DNA from 4 places in the Oerskovia sp. Root22 genome. Region 4 is predicted to be linked to each of the others. Evidence: predicted binding sites of a transcription regulator. Region 4 holds the regulator's gene; each other region holds the start of a gene.
The links. The regulator Rex, encoded in region 4, represses fermentation and respiration genes when NADH is low (regulators of the CRP and FNR family bind a similar motif). The targets are predictions, from matches to a motif close to CTTGTGAANNNNTTCACAAG.
Positions count from the first base shown of each region.

Region 1 (5,987 bases), on a different contig from region 4:
ACCCGCGAGGTTCGCGACCTGCTCCTCCCGGGTGCGGCCCAGGCCGCTCGGGACGACCGTGTTGGTCAGCGAGATGCCGTCCTGCGCCTCGTTGTACGGCAGCTTCGCGACGGACAGGGCCGAGGCGAGCATGCCGTGCGTGTCGCGGCCGTTCATCGGGTTGGCGCCCGGGGAGAACGGCTCGCCCGCACGACGACCGTCGGGCGTGTTGCCCGTGGCCTTGCCGTACACGACGTTCGACGTGATGGTCAGGACGGACTGGGTCGGCAGCGCGTCGCGGTACATCTTGTGCGAGCGGATCTTCGCCATGAACGACTCGACGAGCTCGACCGCGATCGCGTCGACGCGGTCGTCGTCGTTGCCGTACGCCGGGTACTCGCCCTCGGTCTCGTAGTCCACGACGATGCCTCGCTCGTCGAACACGGGCGTGACCTTGGCGTACTTGATGGCCGACAGGGAGTCCGCCGCGACCGCGAGACCGGCGATGCCGCAGGCCATGGTCCGCAGGACCTCCTTGTCGTGGAGGGCCATCTCGAGCCGCTCGTACGCGTACTTGTCGTGCGACCAGTGGATGCAGTTGAGCGCCTCGACGTAGGTCTCGGCCAGCCAGTCCATGGTCTTGTCGAAGCGGGCGCGGACGTCGTCGTAGTCGAGGGGCTGACCCTCGGGCACGGGAGCCACGACCGGCGAGACCTGCTTGCCCGTGACCTCGTCCTTGCCACCGTTGATGGCGTAGAGGAGGGTCTTGGCCAGGTTCACGCGGGCACCGAAGAACTGCATCTGCTTGCCGACCGCCATGGGCGAGACGCAGCACGCGATCGCGGCGTCGTCACCCCAGGCCGGACGGATCTGCTCGTCCGACTCGTACTGGACGGCCGAGGTGTCGATCGAGACCTTGGCGCAGAAGTCCTTGAACCCCTGCGGCAGGCGCGGGCTCCAGAACACGGTCATGTTGGGCTCGGGAGCCGGGCCCAGGTTGTACAGCGTCTGCAGGAAGCGGAACGAGTTCTTGGTGACGAGCGGCCGACCGTCGTCGCCCATGCCGCCGATGGTCTCGGTGACCCACGTCGGGTCGCCCGAGAACAGGGAGTCGTACTCGGGGGTGCGCAGGAAGCGCACGATCCGCAGCTTGATGACGAAGTCGTCGATGATCTCCTGCGCCTGCTCCTCGGTGATGACACCGTTCGCCAGGTCGCGCTCGAGGTACACGTCGAGGAAGGTCGAGGTGCGGCCCAGCGACATCGCGGCGCCGTTCTGCTCCTTGACCGCGGCGAGGTAGCCGAAGTAGAGCCACTGCACGGCCTCGCGGGCGTTGGTCGCCGGGCCCGAGATGTCGTAGCCGTACGAGGCGGCCATCTGCTTGAGCTCGCCGAGGGCGCGGATCTGCTCCGCGTGCTCCTCGCGCTCGCGCACGACCTTCTCGCTGAACGGCTGGGTGTCGAGGTCCAGCTTGTCGAGCTTCTTGGCGGCGACGAGCTGGTCGACGCCGTAGAGCGCGACGCGGCGGTAGTCACCGATGATGCGGCCACGGCCGTAGGCGTCGGGCAGGCCCGTGATGATGTGCGAGCTGCGTGCGGCGCGGACGTTGGGCGGGTAGACGTCGAAGACGCCCTGGTTGTGGGTCTTGCGGTACTCGCTGAAGACCTTCTTGAGCTCCTGGTCGACCGGGTAGCCGTAGGTCTCCAGGGCGCCCTCGACCATGCGCCATCCGCCGTTCGGCATGATCGCGCGCTTGAGCGGGGCGTCGGTCTGGAGGCCGACGATGACCTCGGCGTCCTTGTCGATGTACCCGGGCGCGTGGGCCGTGATGCCCGCGGGCGTGTGGGGGTCGACGTCGTAGATGCCCTTCTCGCGCTCGGCGGGGAACATCTCGGAGAGCTTGGCCCAGATGCCTGTGGTGCGCTCCGTGGGTCCGGCGAGGAAGGAGTCGTCACCCTCGTACGGGGTGTAGTTGCGCTGGATGAAGTCGCGCACGTCGACCGTGTCCTGCCAGGGACCCGCGGTGAAGCCGGCCCAAGCGGGGACGGTCGCGTCGTCCTGGCCGCCAGTGGTGCTGCGAGCCTCGGAAATGCTGGTCATATCACTCTCCTCGACGTCCACGCCGCGCAGCCTGCGCGGCGGGGGTAAAGACCTTGGTCGACGCGGGAAATCCGTGCCGTCCTGCCGTTCTCCTTCGCCCTTTCAGGCTACGACCCCGAGAGGGTCCGGGGGTGGTCAAGACGCTGTCACCTGGCTCACAGGGTGAACCGTCGGATGTTGAGCCACGCTCGGCAGAACCGCGAGATTGCAACCTTTCTGGCTACTGGAACACCTCCGCAGGGCCGAGCATTCCCGCTTGTGACAGTCTTCACATGACCCTTCCTTGGGCGTTCGACGAGTGACTACTCGGGACCAAAGTCCCTTGCGGAATGCGTCCGGGTTGCTTTTTTCTCCCGCCTTGCCAGGAGCATCCACGATACCCAGCGAACAACGGCCCGGCATTTCCGCACCGACCATTCTCGGCGTCGGCGCCCGCAACCTCCCCCGCCCCGGACCGCCGCCCTCTCGCCCGGGGCGCGCGCCGCCGTCGGGCCCCCTGCGTGCGAGCGGCCCCCGCCACGTGTGAGACTTCCTCGATGCGAACCATGGGAGTGGAGGAGGAGTTCCTCCTCGTCGGACCGGACGGCGTCCCGAGCGCCGTCGCGGCCGAGGTCATCGAAGCAGCCGGCACGAGCCGGCCCACCGAGGCCGGGCTCGGGGCGTCGGGCGGCTCGCGCCCGGACCAGGCCGGCAACGCCCCCGGGGGCGACCTCGAGCTCGAGCTCATGGAGGAGCAGCTCGAGACCGGCACGCACCCCTGCGCGGACCTGTCCGAGCTGGCCCAGGAGATCCGCGACGGGCGCATCCGGGCCAACAAGGCCGCCGAGCAGCGCGACGCGCGCATCGTCGCGCTCGGCACCTCACCCGTGCCCGTGTCCCCGACGACCGTCGGGAAGCTCCGCTACCTCGAGGCGCGCGCCGCGTTCGGCCTCACGGCCCGCGAGCAGCTCACGGGCGGCTGCCACGTCCACGTCGCGGTCTCCTCGGACACCGAGGGGGTCGCGGTCCTCGACCGGATCGGCCCCTGGCTCGCCCCGCTCCTCGCGCTGAGCGCCAACTCGCCCTACTGGCAGGGCGAGGACAGCGGGTACGCAAGCTTCCGCTCCCAGGTGTGGTCACGGTGGCCGACGGCGGGCCCCGCGCCCTCGTTCGGCACGCCCGAGGCGTACCGCGCCACGGTCGACGCACTGGTCGGCACCGGGACCATCCTCGACACCGCGATGATCTACTTCGACGCCCGGCTCTCGGCGTCCTACCCGACCGTCGAGATCCGCGTCGCGGACGTGTGCCTCGACGCCGACACCGCGACCCTGCTCGCGGCCCTGGCCCGCGGGCTGGTGGAGACCGCCGCTCGCGAGGCCGCGGCGGGCGCGGCCGCGCCCATGCTCCATCCCGAGCTCCTGCGCACGGCGTCGTGGCGTGCAGGCCGGTCGGGGATCTCCGGCGACCTGGTCTCGCCGCTCACCTGGAAGCCCGCGACCGCGCACGACGTCGTGGGGCAGCTCGTCGCGCACGTGCGCGAGGCGCTCGTCGACGCGGGCGACCTCGACGCCGTGACCGAGCTCCTCGGGCGGCTGTGGTCGACGGGCGGGGGCGCCGCACGGCAGCGCGCATGGTTCGCCACGTCGGGTGACCCGCGCACCGTGATCGAGCGTGCCGCGGAGGCGACGCTCGCCTGAGTCCCTGCGCGGCCGGGCTCGGCCCGGCTCCGCCCGGGGTCGAGCCGACCCAGGGCGCAGGACGGGGCACGGACCGCGCGGTCCGTGCCCCGTCCTGCGTCTCGACCCGCTGCGTCAGAGCAGCGCGAGCGCCGTGAGCGCGTCCCGCGTGACGTCCTGCGCCGTCAGGCGGTGCGTCGTCCTCACCTGGTCGATCGTCATGTGGTCCAGGAAGACCGTGGGCAGGCCCAGCGGGACCACGGGGACCGTGATCCCGGCCTCGACCGCGCGCTGGCCCAGGAGCGAGCCCACGCCGCCGTCGGCGATGCCGTCCTCGATCGTGACCACCAGGTCGTGCTCGCCCGCGAGCTTGACGAGCGCCGACGGCAGCGGCAGGACCCAGGTCGGGGACGCGACCGTGACCTCGACGCCGTGGGCCGCGAGCGCCTCGCCCGCGGCCATCGCGGTACCGGTCATGGAACCGACGCCCACGAGCAGGACCTTGCGGGGCGCGCCGGCCGCAGCCTTGGTCTTCTTGGCGGGCACCGCGTCGTGGCGGGCGACCACGTCCACGCCGTCGAGCGTCTCGATCGCGGGGATCGGCGCGACGACCGCGCCCTTGGGGTAGCGCACGACCGAGGGCGCGTCGTCGATGTCGACCGCGTGCCGCAGGGCCTCGCGCAGCGTGGCCTCGTCGCGCGGGGCCGCCAGGTGCAGGCCCGGGACGATGCGCAGCATGGCCATGTCCCACATGCCGTTGTGGCTCGCGCCGTCCTCGCCCGTGATCCCCGCACGGTCGAGCACGAACGTCACGCCCGCCTTGTGCAGCGCCACGTCCATGAGGACCTGGTCGAACGCACGGTTGAGGAACGTCGCGTAGACCGCGACGACCGGGTGCAGGCCCGCGAAGGCCATGCCCGCGGCCGACGTCGCGGCGTGCTGCTCGGCGATGCCCACGTCGAACGTGCGCTCGGGGAACGCCTCGGCGAAGGGTGCGAGGCCCACGGGGTGCAGCATGGCTGCGGTGATCGCGACGACGTCGGTACGGCGTCGGCCGATCTTCACGATCTCGTCGGCGAACACCGAGGTCCAGCCGAAGCGCGAGGGCGCGACGGGCAGCCCGGTCTCCGGGTGGATCTGGCCCACCGCGTGGAAGCGGTCGGCGACGTCCTGCTCGGCCGGGGTGTACCCGCGACCCTTCTCGGTGATGACGTGCACGATCACGGGCGCCCCGTACGAGCGGGCCCGCACGAACGCGTGCTCGAGCGCCTCGATGTCGTGGCCGTCGACGGGGCCGACGTACTTGATGCCCAGGTCCTCGAACATGCCCTGGGGTGCGACGACGTCCTTGAGGCCCTTCTTGAGCCCGTGCAGCCACTCGTACGCGAACCGGCCGGGGGCGCCCGAGCGCGAGAGCGTGCGCTTGCCCCAGTCGAGGAAGTTCTCGTAGCCGCGCGTGGTGCGCAGCGTCGACAGGTGGTGCGCCATGCCGCCGATGGTCGGCGAGTAGGAGCGGCCGTTGTCGTTGACCACGATCACCAGGCGCCGGTCCTGGCTCTCGGCGATGTTGTTGAGCGCCTCCCAGGCCATGCCGCCCGTGAGCGCGCCGTCGCCGATGACCGAGACGACGTGCCGGTCGCGCAGGCCGCGCACGACGTTGGCCTTGGCGATCCCGTCGCCCCAGCTCAGCGCGGTCGACGCGTGCGAGTTCTCGACGATGTCGTGCGGGGACTCGGCACGGCTGGGGTACCCGGACATGCCGTCGCGCTTGCGCAGCGCGGAGAAGTCCTGGCGGCCCGTGAGCAGCTTGTGCACGTAGGCCTGGTGGCCCGTGTCGAACACGAACGAGTCCTTGGGCGAGTCGAAGACGCGGTGCATCGCGAGCGTCAGCTCGACCACGCCGAGGTTCGGCCCGAGGTGCCCGCCCGTGCGGGACACGGCGGAGACGAGGAACTCGCGGATCTCCGCTGCGAGGGTCTCCACCTGCTGGGGGGTCAGCCGCCGGAGGTCCTCCGGTGACGTGATGCTGCTCAACAGGGTCATAACCGCTCCGTTCCGCCTGCCATTCGACTAGCCCGACAACTCTAGGCGCTCCGGGCGGGTGCTCGCGCCCGGAGCGGCCGGATCACGACCTCTCCACGCGCTGGGCACCCGATCCGCGCTCGCTCTCTCGACAGCCTCCGTAGACTGCTGGGGTGCGCTTCCTGCCGGGCCAGCAGCCCACCACCGACCTGACCTACGGCGACGTGT
Region 1 is NZ_LMIL01000009.1:473,920-479,906, reverse strand. Features, by position in the region: gene pflB (formate C-acetyltransferase) at 1-2,079, opposite strand, end outside; gene ASE15_RS12585 (glutamate--cysteine ligase) at 2,625-3,758, shown strand; gene dxs (1-deoxy-D-xylulose-5-phosphate synthase) at 3,873-5,780, opposite strand; gene ASE15_RS12575 (GuaB1 family IMP dehydrogenase-related protein) at 5,933-5,987, shown strand, end outside.
Region 1: the regulator Rex is predicted to act here: its motif matches at 2,335-2,354, upstream of pflB (formate C-acetyltransferase).

Region 2 (5,987 bases), on a different contig from region 4:
GACGCGATGGGGCCGTTCTGGTCCATGACGGGCAGCAGCCTCGCTATCGAGGCAGGGCGCGCGGACCACTCGGTGACCCTGTCGTTGAGCGCCGACGGCGAGCCCCTCGCCGAGACGGTCGTCGAGCGGACGGGTTACGGGGCGGACGTCGAGGTCCGCGACGTGACCGACGACGCCATGGTGGCCGCATACGCTGTGCCGGCCGGGCTCTCGGCTGACGAAGCGTCGCCGGCCGTGCTCGTGTTCAGCGGGTCGGAGGGCGGGCTCGGGAACGCCCGAGCCGACGCCACCTGGCTCGCAGGGCTCGGGTACCCGGCGCTGGCGATCAGCTACTTCAAGAGCCCTGGGCAGCCGACCGAGCTCGCGGAGGTGCCGGTCGAGACCTTCCTCACCGGGCTCGCCTGGTTGCGTGAGCAGCCAGGGGTCGACACCGACCGGGTCTTCACGTTCGGCGTCTCGCGAGGTGGGGAGATGGCCCTGTGGTTGGCGGCCAACCACCCCGACGAGATCCATGGCGCGTTCGCACCGACCGGTGCGGGCAGCCTGTACTGCGGCTACCCGAACTGGAGGGTGTCGGCCTGGACGCTCGACGGGACGGGACTGCCGTGCGCGCCGAGCAGCGTGGTCGGCACACCGCCCGAGACCCAGGTGCCGGTCGAGGCGATCGAGGGCCCGGTCGTGCTGGCCTGCGGGACGGCCGACCCGCAGTGGGACGCATGCGGCCGCCTGCGGGACGTGAGGCCGCGCTTCGACGACCAGGAGCTGGTCACGACGGTCGAGCAGAAGGAAGCCGGGCACTTCCTCGCGGTCGCGCCCTACCTGCCGCTCGGCCTCGACGAGACCGGGGCGACTCCGGCCGCCACGCACCAGGCCCGCGTCGACTTCTGGGACGCGGTCGACGAGGTGCTCGCGGAGGCGAAGCAGTAGTCCTGACCTGGGCGTGAGCGTCCAGATCCGACGTCGCCCGGCACAGCACGACGCCCCGGTCTCCGTGCGGAGACCGGGGCGTCGGTGCGTTCAGCGGTGCGGGGTCAGCGGGCGCCGACCGCCTCCTCCGAGGGGCCGGCGGCAGCGGAGAGCGAGTCGAGCTCGGTCGCCTCCCACTGGGCCTGGCCGAGGCTCGGGATCATGGTCGCGAGCTCGGGACGCCAGGCGGCGAACTGCTGCGGGAAGCAGCGCTCGAGCAGGTCGATCATCGCGGGGACCGCGGTCGAGGCGCCCGGCGAGGCGCCCAGGAGGCCGGCGATCGAGCCGTCTGCGGCCGCGATGACCTCGGTGCCGAACTCGAGCACGCCGCCCTTCTTCGGGTCCTTCTTGATGACCTGGACGCGCTGGCCCGCGGTGATCTTCTCCCAGTCCTTGGGGTGCGCGGTGGGCATGAAGCCCTGGAGCGCCGTGAACTTGGACTCGGGGCTCGCGAGGAGCTGGCCCACCAGGTACTGGGTGAGGTCGATGTTCTTGAGGCCCGCACCGAGCATCGACCCGATGTTGTGGGTCCGCAGCGAGGTGAACAGGTCCAGCAGCGAGCCCTTCTTGAGGTACTTGGGGCTGAACCCGGCGTACGGGCCGAACATCAGGTACGTCTTGCCGTCGACCACGCGGGTGTCGAGGTGCGGGACGGACATGGGCGGCGAGCCGACGTCGGCCTTGCCGTAGACCTTGGCCTGGTGCTGCGCGACGAGCTCCGGGTCGTCCGTCCGCAGGAACTCACCGCTGATGGGGAAGCCGCCGTAGCCCTTGGCCTCCTTGATGCCCGCCTTCTGCAGGAGCGGCAGCGCGCCACCGCCCGCACCGACGAACACGAAGCGCGCGTTGACGGTGCGCGGGGCGGCCTTGGCGTTCCAGGACACGTCCTTGACGGTGACGTCCCAGGTGCCGTCCTTGCGCTTCTTGAGCCGGTTGACCTCGTGCTGGAGGTTCAGCTCGACGCCGTTGGCCGTGAGGTAGGCGAAGAGCTGGGAGGTCAGGGCGCCGAAGTCGACGTCGGTGCCGCTCGTCGCGCGGGTCGCCGCGACGGCCTCGTCGCTGTCCCGGTCGAGGACCAGGAGAGGTGCCCACTGTGCGATGACCGCGGGGTCGTCGGTGAACTCCATCTCGCTGAACAGCGGGTGGGCGCTCAGCGCGGTGAAGCGGCGCTTGAGGTAGTCCACGTTGGCCGCGCCGCGCACGAACGTCATGTGCGGGGTGTGGCTGATGAAGCTCGCGGGCTCGGGCAGGTGGCCGCCGGTGAGCAGGTGGTGCCAGAACTCGCGCGACACCTCGAACTGCTCGTTGATCGCGACCGCCTTGGAGATCTCGACGGTGCCGTCGGCCTTCTCGGGGGTGTAGTTCAGCTCGCAGAGCGCGGCGTGGCCGGTGCCAGCGTTGTTCCACGGGTTGGAGGACTCCTGGGCTACCGCGTCGAGGCGCTCGAAGACCTTGATGGTCCACGAGGGCTCGAGGAGCTTCAGGAGGGCGCCGAGGGTCGCACTCATGATGCCGCCGCCGATGAGGGCTACGTCGATGGTGTTCTGACCCGTTGTCTTCTTAGTCGCCACGCGCTCGATTTTACGCTTGTGAAGGAGTGCACATGGTGTGCGGTCCGTCACGGTCGTGGGTCACACTTTCTCGGGACCAAGGTCCCTCGACAGCCCCTCGAAGGTCCTCACGACGCGCTGATCAGCAGTTTTGACCAGGATCCCTCGTATCTATGGACGAGGATGGTGCGCGAGACCGATCCCGCCCCGGTCGGCCTCGACTCGTCACGTCGCTCCACGTCACACCCCAACGTCCTGTGAGGCCCCCCAGATGAGCACTCCCACCCCCGGTCGCGTCGTGGTGGTCGGCGCCGGCATGGTCGCCCACCGATTCGTGAGCCAGATGATCGCACGCTCGCCCGAGGGGGAGTGGCGGGTGTCCGTCGTCGGCGACGAGGACCGTGCCCCCTACGACCGCGTCCACCTGTCCGAGTTCTTCGGCGGCCGCTCGGCCGACGACCTCACGATGGACCCTGCCGTCTGGGAGGACCCGCGCACCGAGCTGATCACGGGCGACGCGGTCGCGGCCGTGGACCGCGAGGCGCAGACCGTCACCACGCGGTCGGGCCGGGTCCTCGCGTACGACCACCTGGTCCTGGCGACCGGCTCGTGGGCGTGGACGCCGCGGACCGAGGGCACGGACCTGCCGGGGGTCTTCAGCTACCGGACCATGGCCGACGTCCAGGCGCTGCGCGAGTACGTCGAGCTGCGCACCGAGCGGCTGGGGCGCACGCTGCACGGCGTCGTGGTCGGGGGAGGCGTGCTGGGGCTCGAGGCCGCAGCCGCGCTCCAGGGGCTCGGCACGTCCGCGACGGTCGTGGAGTTCGCCGACCGGCTCATGAGCGTCCAGCTCGACGACGCGGGCGGCGAGGCGCTGCGCGTGCTCGTGACGGACCGCGGTATCGACGTGCGGACGTCGACGGGCGCGACGGGGCTCACGGCCGCGGGCGACGGTGCCGTGGGGACCATGGACCTCTCCGACGGGTCGCGCATCCCGGCCGACGTCGTGATCTTCTCGACGGGCATCCGCCCGCGTGACCGCGTGGCGCGCGAGGCGGGCCTGGCGATCGGCGAGCGCGGCGGCGTCGTCGTGGGTGCGGCGTGCCACACCTCGGACCCGACCGTGTGGGCCGCGGGCGAGTGCGCGTCGTTCGAGGACCAGTGCGTGGGCCTGGTCGCGCCCGGCAACGCCATGGCCGACGTCGTGGTGGACCGACTGCTGGGCGGCAGCGCGACGTACTCCCCGGCCCCCGAGGGGACCAAGCTCAAGGGCGTGGACATCGAGGCCGCGAGCTTCGGCGACGTGTTCGGTCTGACGCCCGGAGCGCTCGAGGTCACGTTCGCGGACCCCGTCGCCCGCACGTATCGCAAGCTCGTCGTCTCGGACGACGCGCGCACGCTGCTCGGCGGGGTCTTCGTGGGGGACGCGGCGCTGTACGCGTCATTGCGCCCCATGCTGGGGCGCTCGCTGGGCGCGGACCCGTCGGCGTTCCTCGCCCCGGAGGGCGGGGCGCCAGCGCTCGGGGGCGACCTGCCCGACGACGTCGTGGTCTGCTCGTGCGCGAACGTCACGGCCGGGACGGTCCGGGGGGCCGTGACCGAGCACGGCTGCACGAGCGTGGGCGAGGTCAAGACCTGCACCAAGGCCGGGACGGTGTGCGGGTCGTGCGTTCCTGTGCTCACCAAGATCGTCAACACCGCGCTCGAGGCGAGCGGCGTGATGGTGTCGAAGGCCATGTGCGAGCACTTCTCGATGTCGCGCGCCGAGCTGTTCGCCCTCGTGCGCCAGGACGGGCTGCGAACCTTCACCCAGATCGTCGCGGCGCACGGCACGGGTCGCGGCTGCGTGGTCTGCAAGCCCGTCGTGGCCTCGATCCTCGCGTCGCTGTGGGGCGGGTACATCCTCGACGGGGAGCAGGCCGCGCTCCAGGACACCAACGACCGGGCGCTCGCCAACCTGCAGAAGGACGGCACCTACTCGGTGGTACCGCGTGTCCCGGCTGGGGAGATCACGCCCGAGAACCTCATCGTGATCGGGCAGGTCGCGAAGGACTTCGGGCTCTACACGCGCGTCACGGGAGCCCAGCGCATCGGGCTGTTCGGGGCGCGGATCGACCAGCTCCCCGAGATCTGGCGCCGCCTGGTCGACGCCGGCATGGAGTCGGGCCAGGCCTACGGCAAGTCGCTGCGAGCAGTGAAGTCGTGCGTCGGTTCCTCGTGGTGCCGGTTCGGGGTCCAGGACTCGGTGGGCATGGCCGTCCGCCTCGAGCTGCGGTACCGCGGGCTGCGCTCGCCGCACAAGTTCAAGGTCGGCGTCTCGGGGTGTGCACGCGAGTGCGCCGAGGCCCGCGGCAAGGACGTGGGGGTGATCGCGACCGAGAAGGGCTGGAACGTGTACGTGGGCGGCAACGGCGGCTTCACCCCGCGGCATGCCGAGCTCCTCGCGGAGGACCTCGACGACGAACGGCTCGTGGCCGTGATCGACCGGTTCCTCGCGTACTACGTGCGGACCGCGGACCGGTTGCAGCGCACGGCTCCCTGGGTCGCGGACTTCCCGGGCGGGATCGTCGAGCTGCGCAAGGTCCTGGTCGAGGACTCGCTCGGCATCGCTGCCGACCTCGAGGCCGAGATCGCGCAGCACGTCGAGTCGTACGTCGACGAGTGGGCCCAGACCCTCGACGACCCGGACCGCCTGTCGCGGTTCGTGTCGTTCGTCAACGCCCCCGACCAGCACGACCCCGACCTCGCCTACGTGGGCGTGCGCGGGCAGGTGCGCCCGGCCCGCCCGGGCGAGCCCTCGGACAACAACCCGGTGATCGCCCGCACGGTGGAGGTTCGCAAGTGAGCGCGACGGCATGGACCACGGTCTGCCCCTTCGAGCGGCTCGTCCCCGAGCGCGGTGTCGCTGCGCTCGTCGAGGGGACCCAGGTCGCGGTCTACCGCCTGGCCGACGACCGCGTGCTCGCGGTCCAGCAGCGTGACCCGTACTCGGGGGCGAACGTGCTCTCGCGCGGGATCGTGGGCTCGGTGGGCGAGACACCGACCATCACGTCCCCCATGTACAAGCAGGTGTGGGACCTGACGACGGGCGAGTGCCTCGACCCGAGCGGCAAGGAGCCCGAGTCGCTGCGGACCTTCGAGGTCGCGGTCGAGGACGGGACGGTCCTGGTCCGGGCGTGAGTCGCACCTAGCGCCGGACGGGGACGCCCGACGGCCACGGACCGAGCGCCGGAAGGTCGACGGTCTCGCCGTGCCGGTGCGCCGTCGGGTCGGTGGCCGTCGCGCGTCCCGCGAGCCACGCGGCGACGTCCGCCGCGCTGCCGGCCACGGTCGTGAGGCCGTCGTCGGTGCTCGTGTTCTCGACGGCGGGCCATACCCCTTCTGGCCCGACGACGGAGCGCGCCCCGTCCTCGTGGCGCACCGTGACCACCGGGCCGGGTAGGCGCGGGCTCAGGAAGTCGAGCAGGTGGT
Region 2 is NZ_LMIL01000009.1:152,738-158,724, forward strand. Features, by position in the region: gene ASE15_RS11190 (acyl-CoA thioesterase/bile acid-CoA:amino acid N-acyltransferase family protein) at 1-927, shown strand, start outside; gene mqo (malate dehydrogenase (quinone)) at 1,032-2,546, opposite strand; gene nirB (nitrite reductase large subunit NirB) at 2,788-5,361, shown strand; gene nirD (nitrite reductase small subunit NirD) at 5,358-5,696, shown strand; gene ASE15_RS11210 (maleylpyruvate isomerase family mycothiol-dependent enzyme) at 5,704-5,987, opposite strand, start outside.
Region 2: the regulator Rex is predicted to act here: its motif matches at 2,553-2,572, upstream of mqo (malate dehydrogenase (quinone)).

Region 3 (5,987 bases), on a different contig from region 4:
GCCGACTTCGAGTACTACGACCCGTTGACCACGGGCGACTCGACCCTGTCGGGCGTCGTCCAGTCGATCATCGCGGCCGAGGTCGGGTACCACGAGCTCGCGCTCGAGTACTTCACGTCGTCGCTGCTCGTCGACCTCGAGAACCGGCACGCCAACGCGGCCGACGGCGTGCACGTCGCCTCGGCGGGCGGCACCTGGTCGGCGCTCGCGTTCGGGTTCGGCGGGATGCGCGACGACTGCGGGCGCATCAGCTTCGACCCGCGCCTGCCCCAGGAGTGGGAGTCCCTGACGTTCCGGGTCACGCTGCGCGGCTCCCGGCTCAAGGTCACGGTCACGGTCGACGCGATCGAGCTCGTGTGCGAGACGGGTGAGGGAGCGGACGTGCTCGTGCGGGGCGAGGCCGTGCACGTCGGTGCGAGCGAGACCGTCACGGTCGCGCTCGACGGCCAGGGGCCCGTGCTCCACGGCACCCCGAGCCTGCGCGACCTGACGGGCAACCGCCGCGAGGACGGGACGCTCATCACGGCCCAGGTGCCGCACTCGTAGCGCGGGTCGGCCGGCGCGGCCGTCACCGACCGCCCGCAGACGCCGAGAGGGCGGGTCCACCTGGACCCGCCCTCTCGGCGTCGGTGCTCGTACGTCAGCCGAGCTGCTCCCGCAGGAAGCGGTAGTGGATCGCGGCCATGTGCGCGGCCTGCGCGTTGTTGGCCGCGCCGCCGTGCCCGCCCTCGACGTTCTCGTAGTACGTCACGTCCTTGCCGGCCGCGAGCATCTTCGCGGCGAGCTTGCGCGCGTGCCCGGGGTGCACGCGGTCGTCCTTGGTCGACGTCGTGAAGAGCACGGGCGGGTACTCGCGCTCGGCGTCGAACAGGTGGTACGGCGAGAACGTCCTGATGAACTCCCACTGCGCGGGGTCGTCGGGGTCGCCGTACTCGGCGGCCCAGGACGCGCCCGCGAGCAGGCGCGTGTAACGGAGCATGTCGAGCAGCGGGACGCCCACGATCACGGCGCCGAAGAGCTCGGGGTACTGCGTGAGCATGTTGCCCGCCAGGAGCCCGCCGTTGCTGCGTCCTTCCATGCCCAGGTGCTCGGGGGTCGTGATCCCGCGGGCGACGAGGTCGCGCGCGACGGCCGCGAAGTCCTCGTACGCCTTGTGGCGCTTGGCCTTGAGGGCCGCCTGGTGCCAGGCCGGTCCGTACTCGCCGCCGCCGCGGATGTTCGCGACGACGTAGACGCCGCCGTCCGCGAGCCATGCGCGGCCCAGCGTCCCGGAGTAGCCCGGGGTCAGGGAGACCTCGAAGCCGCCGTACCCGTAGAGCAGCGTGGGGGCCGCGCCCGGGCGTGCGCCGGTCGCGGCGGTCGCCCCGTCAGCGGCCTCGGGGGCGCCGCTCGAGCCTGCACCGGCCCCGGGCCGGACGAGGTCCTCGCGCCCGACGACGAAGTACGGGACGCGCGTGCCGTCGTCGGACACCGCGAAGTGCTGGTCGATGACCAGGCCCTGCGCGTCGAAGAACGCCGGGCTCGACTTGAGGACCTCGGGGGCGGTGCCCGCGCCCACGCTCAGGAGCGAGAGCGTCGAGGGCGTGAGGTAGTCGGTCGTGACGAGCCAGACGTCGTCGCTCTCCTCGGAGTCGACCGCGCCCACGACGACCGTGCCGATGGTCGGCAGGCCCGGTAGCTCGCTGCGGGTCCAGAGGACGTCCGGGCCCTCGGCGAGAGGCGGCGGGGTCAGCACGTGCAGGCGGTTCTTGACGTCCTCGAGGACGTTGACCACGAGGTGGTGCGCGGTCCACGTGGCGCCTGCGAGCGAGGTGGAGGGCGTGGGCTCGAACAGGACCGTGAAGCCGCGGGCCCCTGCGAGGAAGTCCTCGAAGCGCGTCGCGAGCAGCGAGCCGGCCAGGTAGGTGGCGCCGTCGACCGTCCAGTCGTCGCGGAGCTCGACGAGCATCCACTCGCGCTTGACGCCGACCTCGGCCGAGCGCGGGACGTCGATCTTGACGAGCTTCTCGTCGGGGGTGCCCGCGTCCTGGACGAGGTACGTCTCGCTGTCGTAGAAGGCGATCGAGCGGCCCACGAAGTCGCGCTCGAAGCCGGGGGAGTGCGTGCGCCAGCCCATGATGTACATGTCCTCGGGTTCACCCTCGTACACGACGGTCGCCTCGGTCACGGGCGTGCCGCGGTGCCAGCGCTTGACGACGCGGGGGTACCCCGACGGGGTCATGGAGCCGGGACCGAAGTCGGTGTAGACGTAGACCGTGTCCGCGTCGATCCAGCCGAGCCCGCCCTTGGACTCCTCGCGCAGGAACCCGCCGTCCTCAGGCGCGACGAAGGTCTTGGTCACGAGGTCGAACTCGCGCGTGACGTCGGCGTCGGAGCCGCCGGGGGACAGGTCGATCAGGGCGTGGCGCCACTCCTGGCCGGGCTCGGGGCGCAGCACGCTCGCGCCGTGCCAGACCCAGCTCTGGTCCTCGGCCTCACCCAGCGCGTCGAGGTCGAGCACGAGCTCCCACGCGGGGTGGTCGGTGCGGTAGGAGTCGAGCGTCGTGCGGCGCCAGACGCCGCGCTCGTGCTGGGCGTCGCGCCAGAAGTTGTAGTAGTGCTCGCCGATCCGGGACACGTCGGGGATCTTGTCGTCGGAGTCGAGGACCTCGCGGATCGCCTGCTCGGTCGCGGCGAACTCGTTCGTGGCCTCGATGGTCGCGGCGGTCTCGGCGTTGCGTCCCTGGACCCAGGTCATGGCCTCGCGGCCCTCGACCTCCTCGAGCCACAGGTACGGGTCGTGCGGCGTGGTCGGCGGTGCGGTGGGCGTGTCGGTCACGGCGTTCTCAGCACTCATGCCAACACCCTAGGTGACCGGTCCGACGGGTCGTCCCGGCAGGGACGACCCGACAGGGGGCGGTGACTGTGGCCCGTGCCACATCCATCGAGGCCTCTTGCATCTATCCGTACCTTGTGAAAGTATTCACAAGCAAGGGAAAGACACCACGCAGACCCGGCCGCTCGGGTCACTGGAGGAGCTACCAACGTGAGCAGCACGAGCAAGGCCCTCGCCGGAGTCACCGAGATCGACGCCCTCGTCGACCGGGGCCTCAAGGCGCTCAAGCAGTACGACGCCTTCACCCAGGAGGACATCGACCGCATCGTGAAGAAGGCGTCCGTCGCGGCCCTCCACGAGCACGGCCGCCTCGCGCAGCTCGCGGTCGAGGAGACCGGGCGCGGAGTCTTCGAGGACAAGGCCACCAAGAACATCTTCGCGTGCGAGCACGTGCCGAACTCGATGGCCAATCTCAAGACGGTCGGCGTGATCGGCCGCGACGACCTCACGGGCATCGTCGAGATCGCCGAGCCGGTCGGCGTGGTCGCGGGCATCACCCCGGTGACGAACCCGACCTCGACCGCGATCTTCAAGGCCCTCATCGCGCTCAAGACGCGCAACCCCATCATCTTCGCGTTCCACCCCAGCGCCCAGAAGTGCTCGGTCGCCGCAGCCCGCATCGTGCGGGACGCCGCGGTCGCCGAGGGCGCCCCCGTGGACTGCATCCAGTGGGTCGAGCAGCCCTCGCTCGAGGCCACCTCGGCGCTCATGAACCACGACGGCGTCTCGCTCATCCTCGCCACGGGCGGCAACGCGATGGTCCGCGCCGCCTACTCGGCGGGCAAGCCCGCCCTGGGCGTCGGCGCGGGCAACGTCCCGGCCTACATCGAGAAGAGCGCCAAGCTCGGCCGCGCGGTCAACGACGTGGTCCTGTCCAAGGGCTTCGACAACGGCATGGTGTGCGCCTCGGAGCAGGCCGTCATCCTCGACACCGAGATCTACGACGAGGCCCTGGCCGAGTTCGCCCACATGCACGCCTACCTCGCGACCCCCGAGGAGAAGGCCAAGCTCGAGCGCTTCATCTTCGGCGTCGAGGCCGGCGGCGCGAACTGCGCGGGAGCCAAGCTCAACGCCTCGATCGTGGGCAAGAGCCCCCAGTGGATCGCCGAGCAGGCGGGCTTCACCGTCCCGGACGGCACCTCGATCATCCTGGCCGAGTGCGCCGAGGTCGGTCCCGCCGAGCCCCTGACGCGCGAGAAGCTCAGCCCCGTCCTCGCGGTGCTGCGCGCCCAGTCGACCGACCACGGCATCTCGCTCGCCGAGCAGATGGTCGAGTTCGACGGCCTGGGTCACTCGGGTGCGATCCACACCGAGGACAAGGACATCGCGGAGGAGTTCGGCCAGCGCGTCAAGGCCGTGCGCATCCTGTGGAACCAGCCGTCGGCCCTCGGCGGCATCGGCGACATCTACAACGCGCTGATCCCGTCGCTGACCCTCGGGTGCGGCTCGTACGGGCACAACTCGGTGTCGAACAACGTGTCGGCGGTCAACCTCATCAACGTCAAGCGGATCGGACGCCGGAACAACAACATGCAGTGGTTCAAGATCCCGCCGAAGACCTACTTCGAGCCGAACTCGATCCAGTACCTGGCCCAGATGCCCGACGTCGAGCGCGTCACCATCGTCACGGACAAGGTCATGAGCCAGATCGGCATCGTGGACAAGGTCCTCGACGTCCTGGGGCGCCGTCCCAACAAGGTCTCGATCCAGATCATGGACCAGGTCGAGCCCGAGCCGAGCGTCGAGACGGTCGAGAAGGGCGCGGAGATGATGCGCGACTTCAAGCCCGACACGATCGTCGCGATCGGCGGCGGGTCGCCCATGGACGCGGCCAAGGTCATGTGGCTCAAGTACGAGCACCCGGAGATGGCGTTCTCGGACCTGCGCGAGAAGTTCTTCGACGTCCGCAAGCGCGCGTTCAAGTTCCCCACGCTCGGTGACCTGGCCAAGCTGGTCTGCATCCCGACCTCGTCGGGCACGGGCTCGGAGGTCACGCCGTTCGCGGTCATCACGGACCACGCGACCGGGTACAAGTACCCCCTCGCCGACTACGCGCTGACCCCGTCGGTCGCGATCATCGACCCGGTCCTGACCGCGACCATGCCGGCCAAGCTCGCGGCCGACTCGGGCTTCGACGCCCTGACGCACGCGACCGAGGCCTACGTGTCGGTCTACGCGAACGACTTCACGGACGGCCTGGCGCTGCACGCGATCAAGCTGGTCTTCGAGCACATCGAGGCCTCGGTCACGCAGGGGGCGGCAGCCCCCGAGGCCCGCGAGAAGATGCACAACGCGGCCACGATCGCGGGCATGGCGTTCGGCAGCGCGTTCCTCGGGATCGTCCACGCGATGGCCCACACGGTCGGCTCGTCGTTCGGCCTGGTCCACGGCCGCACGAACGCGATCTTCCTGCCGCACGCGATCCGCTACAACGGGCAGATCCCGACCAAGGTCACGGGCTGGCCCAAGGCCGAGAAGTACATCGCGCACGAGCGCTACCAGCAGATCGCCAAGCACCTGGGGCTGCCGGCCTCGACGCCCGAGCAGGCCGTCGAGTCGTACGCCCGGGCCGTGGAGGAGCTGCGGGCCAAGGTCGGGATCGAGCACTCGTTCAAGGAGCAGGGTGTCTCGGAGCGCGAGTTCATCGGGGGGCTGGACGCCCTGGCGATGCGGGCCTACGAGGACCAGTGCGCCCCGGCCAACCCTCGCCTGCCGATGCTCGAGGACATGAAGGACATCATGGTCGCGGCCTACTACGGCACGAGCCGCGAAGAGGTCCGTGCCGAGCGCAAGGCCACCGAGGAGGCGCTCGCGCTCGCCGCGGCCGCCGAGACCTCGGAGTGATCTGGGCACCGGCGTCCGGGGAGCAGCCCGGACGCCGGTAGCCCGACGTCGACCCGAGCGGTACGGGTCACGGTCGGGTGGCGCGTCCTGCCGGGTGGCGCCACCCACCCGGGACCGAGGCTTCCCCCCTTGGCCTCTGTCCCGCACGCAGCGCCCCGCGTCCTCCAGCGCGGGGCGCTGCTCTGTTCGGTGGGCCCGACGGCGCCGGGCGCCCTCCGCGGCTCCCGCGCCCGGGAGGGGGCCGGGGGAGTGACCGCCCGACGCCGCA
Region 3 is NZ_LMIL01000010.1:45,825-51,811, reverse strand. Features, by position in the region: gene ASE15_RS14000 (glycoside hydrolase family 65 protein) at 1-546, shown strand, start outside; gene ASE15_RS13995 (prolyl oligopeptidase family protein) at 641-2,836, opposite strand; gene adhE (bifunctional acetaldehyde-CoA/alcohol dehydrogenase) at 3,026-5,719, shown strand.
Region 3: the regulator Rex is predicted to act here: its motif matches at 2,950-2,969, upstream of adhE (bifunctional acetaldehyde-CoA/alcohol dehydrogenase).

Region 4 (5,987 bases):
CCGCCCGTCCTGCGCGCGTTCCGGCCGCAGGTGATCGTGTCCCAGCACGGCTGCGACGCGCACGGTCACGACCCGTTGAGCGACCTCGACGTGAGCATCGACGCCCAGCGCACGGCCGTGCGCTGGATCCACGAGCTGACGCACGAGCTCGCCGAGGGGCGCTGGGTCGCCCTGGGCGGCGGGGGCTACTCGGTCACGTCGGTCGTCCCGTTCGCGTGGTCCAACGTCGTCGCGGAGGTCGTCCACGCGCCCGTGGCGCCGTCCACGCCCGTGCCGGTCGCGTGGCGCGACCACATCACCGCGGTAGCCCACCGCGAGACCGCCGCGCTCATGGGGGACGGCGAGGTCGCGTTCACGTCGTGGGGGCGGGGCTACGACCCCGAGGACGAGGTCGACCGCGCGGTCGTCGCGACGCGCAAGGCCGTGTTTCCCCTGCTGGGACTGGACGCGCACTTCGACTGAGGCGGTTCGGGGAGCCCCGGAACCGGGCGGCGGGCGAGCGCCCGCCAGGGTGTTCCGCCCCCCGCCCGACGACGTCACCCTCGCTCGATTTCTGGCGACAGCCTGGGAGCAGGTAGGCTAAGGGACGGACTTTTTCTCGTGTTGGTCGGTTCCCGATCAGCCGTGGACCACCATGATCGGGGCGATCCCGATCGCACACCGATCCAGCATTGTGAGGACCCATGGGCTCCGTCATCAAGAAGCGCCGCAAGCGTATGGCCAAGAAGAAGCACCGCAAGCTGCTTCGCAAGACGCGCCACCAGCGTCGTAACAAGAAGTAGCAGCGCGGCGCGTTCACGCGCCGGTTGCCGCAGGAGCCCGGAACCCCTCAGGGGTGCCGGGCTCTTCGCATGCCCGGGATCGTCGCGGGCGCCGGCTGGTCGGTGAGTCCGGCTCGTCGGCGGCCCGGGGAGCGGCGGGTCAGAGGCCGGTGCGGCCCTTCAGCGAGCGCCGGATCGAGCGCATGACGAGCCCGAGGACCCAGGCCGCCCCCGCCCAGCTCGCGGTCTTGAGCCCCCGGTTCGCGACGCGTCGGCGCCGGCCGCGGAACTCGCGGATGGGCCACCCGACGTCCTTGGCGTGGCGGCGCAGCCGCGTGTCCGGGTTGATCGCGCACGGGTGGCCCACGGCCTGCATCATGGTGACGTCGTTGAGCGAGTCGCCGTAGGCGTAGGAGGCCGAGAGGTCGATCCCGTGGCGCTCGGCGAGCTCGCGCACGCCCGCGGCCTTGGCCCGGCCGTGCATCATGTCGCCGACGAGGCGGCCCGTGTAGAGACCGTCCTCGTGCTCGGCGACCGTGCCGAGCGCCCCGGTGGCCCCGAGCCGCCGGGCGATGAGCTGGCCGATCTCGAGGGGGGTCGCGGACACGAGCCACACCTGGTGACCGGCCGCGATGTGCTCGTCGAGGAGCTTCTGGGTCCCGGGGAAGATCCGCAGGGAGAGGACCTGGTCGTAGACCTCCTCGCCGATCGCGACGACCTCGGCGACCGAGCGGCCGGCGATGAGGTCGAGGGCCCGGGAGCGGACCTGGTCGATCTGGCGCTTGTTCTCCCCGAGCAGGAGGTACCGGGCCTGGTGGAACGCGAACGTCACGAGGTCCGGGGTGGAGAAGAAGCCGCGCTGGTACAGCGCCCGGGCCAGGTGGAACGAGCTGGCGCCCCGGATGATGGTGTTGTCGACGTCGAAGAAGGCCGCCGTCGGATGGGTGGACCCAGGTGCAGACGTCGGCATGCCGTCCACTCTATCGGCGCCCACCGACCCCCGCCGACGACCCGCGCGCCTCAGGACGCCGGGCACCCGGACGGACCTTCTGTCCGGGATGCGTAGGCTGGGGGAGTGAGCACCGCAGAACCTGCCGCCGGACACGCCGCAGGACGAGCCGCAGGACCCGAGGCAGGGTCCGAGGCGCTCGGCCCGGCCGCCCCTCCCCGAGCCGCGCCTCCCCTGCCCCCGCGCGTCGTGCTCTACGGGCGCGACGGGTGCCACCTGTGCGACACGGCTCGCGAGATCGTCGAGGCGGTGTGCGCCGAGCAGCGGGTCACGTGGACCGAGGTCGACGTGGACGACGACCCGACCGGTGCGCTCGCGTCCGAGTACGGGGACTACGTCCCGGTCGTGACCGTGGACGGGGTCCAGCAAGGGTTCTGGCAGGTCGACGGCGCACGGCTCGCCAAGGCGCTCGCCCGGCGGCGCGTCAGCGGCTGACGTTCCGCGTTCGGGGCCAGAGCCTGAGATGATCCGAGAAAGCAGCACAGCGAGGTCGTCAACGACGACGACATGACGAGGTATGGGTGGTACGAGTGGCAGAGACCCTGGGGGACACCGGCATTCCTGGCGCGACGGTGACACGTCTGCCCGCCTATCTGCGGGCGTTGCGCGACCTGGAGGGGCGCGGGGTGGAGACCACCTCGTCGACCGAGCTCGCCGAGCTGGCCGGGGTCGGTTCCGCACAGCTCCGCAAGGACCTGTCGTTCCTCGGGTCGTACGGGACGCGCGGCGTGGGGTACGTGGTCGACTCGCTCGCGACCTACATCACGTCGGCGCTGGGCGTGACCGACGAGCACCGGATCGCGATCATCGGTATCGGTAGCCTGGGCCACGCGCTCGCGAACTACTCGGGCTACGGGACCCGCGGCTTCGAGGTCGCGGCCCTGCTCGACGCGTCACCGTCGGTCGTGGGCACCGAGGCGGCGGGCCTCGTGGTCGAGCACGTCGACGCGCTCGAGGAGGTCATCGCCCGCGAGAACGTCACGATCGTCGTCCTGGCCACGCCCGCGCACGTCGCGCAGGACGTCGCCGAGCGGGTCGTCGAGGCCGGGGTCCGCGAGATCCTCAACTTCGCGCCGCGCGCCCTCCAGCTGCCCGACGACGTGATCGTGCGCTCGGTCGACGTGGGCAGCGAGCTGCAGATCCTGGCCTTCCATGCGCAGGCACGAGCACTCGCGAACCGTCCCCCGGGCGAGGCCGGTGCGGACGAGGACGACGACGAGGGCGCCGGAGCCTAGGGCACCCGCACCGGGCCCGACCGCGGTGGCGCGTCCCGCCGTCGGGCCCCGTGCGCACCTCGCCCGGACAGCACAGGAGCCGGCGACCCGTCACGGGTCGCCGGCTCCTGGCGTACCGGGCCGCGTCAGGACGCGGGGGCCGGTCGGGGGCGAGAGGCTCAGGCCTGCTTGATCGCCGAGAGGTCGAGCGCGATCTTGATCTTGTCGCCGACGAGCACGCCACCGGCCTCGAGGGCCACGTTCCAGGTCAGGCCGAACTCCTTGCGGGAGATCTCGGTCTCGGCCTCGAACCCGGCGCGCGAGTTGCCGTAGGCGTCGACGGCGGTGCCCGTGAACTCGGTCTCGAGCTTGACCGGCTTGGTCACGCCGTTGATGGTCAGGTCGCCCGCGATGACGAAGTCGTCGTCGTCGGCCTCGACGGCGGTCGAGACGAAGTTCCAGGTCGGGTTCTTCTCGGCGTCCCAGAAGTCGGCCGACTGGAGGTGGCCGTCGCGGCCCGCGTCACCCGTGTTGACCGACTTGGCGTCGATCGCGGCGACCACGTTGGAGGACTCGACGTCGTCACCGATGGTGATGTTGCCGTCGGCGATCGCGAGCGAGCCGCGGACCTTGGAGATGCCTGCGTGGCGGACCGTGAAGGTCGCCTGCGAGTGCGAGGGGTCGATCGCGTAGGTGCCTGCGGTCAGTCCGGAGGGAAGGTTCGTGGCCATGGGTGTCTCCTGAGAGGTCGAGTTGCGTTGCGTCAGGCGCGCCGTCGACGTGCCATTAGTTGAAGATTCAACTTCATACGAACGCATCAACGCAAGCCCACCGCCCTCTATTCCCCGAGGAGGGCACGAGTTCTCCCTGGACCGGCCACCACCCCCGACGATGGGAGAATGGGGCCGTTGTTCACACGGAGGGGGCGTGACGGATGAAGGAAGAGATGACGGCTCAGCAGGACCAGCACGCCACCGCGGTGCACGACACCTCCTGGCTCGACGACGACCAGCAGCGCTACTGGCGCTCGTTCCTCGACGGCTCGGCGCGGTTCGTCGAAGCCCTCAGCAGGGAGCACGAGGACCTCTCGAGCCTGACCCTCGGTGAGTACGAGCTCCTGGTCCGCCTGTCCGAGGCGGCCGACCACACCCTGCGCATGTCCGCGCTGGCCGACGGCCTGGCCCGCTCCCGCAGCCGCGTGACCCACACGGTCCACCGCATGGAGCAGCGCGGGCTCGTGCGTCGCGCCGCGAGCGTGGGCGACGGACGGGGTGTGAACTGCGTCATGACGGAGGCGGGGTACGCCGAGCTCGTCGCGTCGGCCCCGGGCCACGTGACCGCGGTCCGTCGCTACCTGGTCGACGTCCTGACCCCGGCGCAGCTGCGCAACCTCGGCGAGGCCATGGAAGCCGTCGCCGAGGCGTGCCGGGTCGCGGAGCCGCGCGAGCAGTAGGTATGGCCGGGCGCGCCGGGCGGCGAGGTGTGGCCCGGAGCACCCCGGGCACGTGCACCGCGCGCGCCAGATCTTTGGGAGACTGGTCGGCATGGTTGCAACCACGGTCCACCTCATGCGTCACGGTGAAGTCTTCAACCCGGACGGCATCCTCTACGGGCGAATCCCCGGGTACCACCTCTCCGAGCTCGGGCACACCATGGCGCGTCGCGTCGCGGGGCACCTGTCGGGCAAGCCCGCGGAAGGCGCACCCGCACTGCCCGACGACGGCGCGCACGAGCCCTTCGACGTCGCCCTGGTCATCGCGTCCCCGCTCCAGCGCGCGCAGGAGACCGCGACGCCCGTCGCCGAGGCCTTCGGCCTGCCGCTCGGGACCGACGAGCGGCTCATCGAGGCGGGCAACCACTTCGAGGGGATGAAGTTCGGCGTGGGCGACGGCTCGCTGCGCCACCCCGGGCACTGGCCCTACCTCTGGAACCCGCTGCGCCCGTCCTGGGGCGAGCCCTACAAGGAGCAGGTCGCGCGCATGCACGCCGCGATCCACGACGCCCGCGCGCAGGCCGAGGGGCGCGAGGTCGTGCTCGTGAGCCACCAGCTCCCCATCTGGATCTCGCGCCTGGCGTTCGAGGGCAAGCGCCTGTGGCACGACCCGCGCAACCGTCAGTGCTCGCTCGCGTCCCTCACCTCGTTGCGCTTCGACGGCGACCGCCTCGTCGGGATCCACTACACCGAGCCGGTCGCGGACCTGCTGCCGGGGGCCGCGAAGGTCTCCGGAGCGTGACCCACCAGGGGTTTCTCAGGTTGTGCCCAGGCAGGTGGGAGACAGTGCTGCCATGATCCACCCCTTCCGTGCCCGGCACGGTCGCGCGCCCGCACCCGGGCATCGCACCGCCGGTCGTCCTGCTCTCGTCCCCGTCGCGATCGTCTCGCTCGGCCTGGTCCTCACGGGCTGCGCCCAGGAGTCGGGCGCCACGAGCCCCGACGACGTCGTGGGTCAGGGCTACGTCTCGGGCGACGGCTCGGTCAAGACGTGGGACGTGTCGGACCGTGACGACCCCGTCGTCCTGACCGGCACGGACTTCGAGGGCAACGCGATCGACACGAGCGAGTGGGCCGGCGACGTCGTCGTGCTCAACACCTGGTACGCGTCGTGCGCGCCGTGCCGGGCCGAGGCGCCGGACCTGGTCGCGCTCGCGAACGACCGCGCGGACCAGGGGGTGCGCCTGCTCGGGATCAACAGCACCGACGACGCGGGCGCCGCGCTCGCGTTCGAGCGCACGTTCGAGGTGCCCTACCCCTCGATCGAGGACACGCGCGGCGAGGCGATCGCGACGCTCGAGGGCTCGGTGCCGATCCAGGCGGTGCCCACGACGGTCGTGCTCGACCGCGAGGGGCGCGTCGCCGCACGCATCATCGGTCGCGCCGAGGGCTCGACCCTCACCGGGCTCGTCGACGACGTCCTCGCAGAGGACGCCTGACCCGTGAACCCTCTCTCCTTCGCCGGTGACGTCGGCACCACGTTCGCCACCACGGCGTTCAGCGGTTCCATG
Region 4 is NZ_LMIL01000008.1:341,903-347,889, forward strand. Features, by position in the region: gene ASE15_RS10180 (acetoin utilization protein AcuC) at 1-462, shown strand, start outside; gene ASE15_RS20360 (30S ribosomal protein bS22) at 684-782, shown strand; gene ASE15_RS10185 (HAD family phosphatase) at 922-1,731, opposite strand; gene ASE15_RS10190 (glutaredoxin family protein) at 1,837-2,205, shown strand; gene ASE15_RS10195 (redox-sensing transcriptional repressor Rex) at 2,301-3,005, shown strand; gene ASE15_RS10200 (YceI family protein) at 3,164-3,715, opposite strand; gene ASE15_RS10205 (MarR family winged helix-turn-helix transcriptional regulator) at 3,931-4,437, shown strand; gene ASE15_RS10210 (histidine phosphatase family protein) at 4,529-5,218, shown strand; gene ASE15_RS10215 (TlpA disulfide reductase family protein) at 5,271-5,915, shown strand; gene ASE15_RS10220 (cytochrome c biogenesis CcdA family protein) at 5,985-5,987, shown strand, end outside.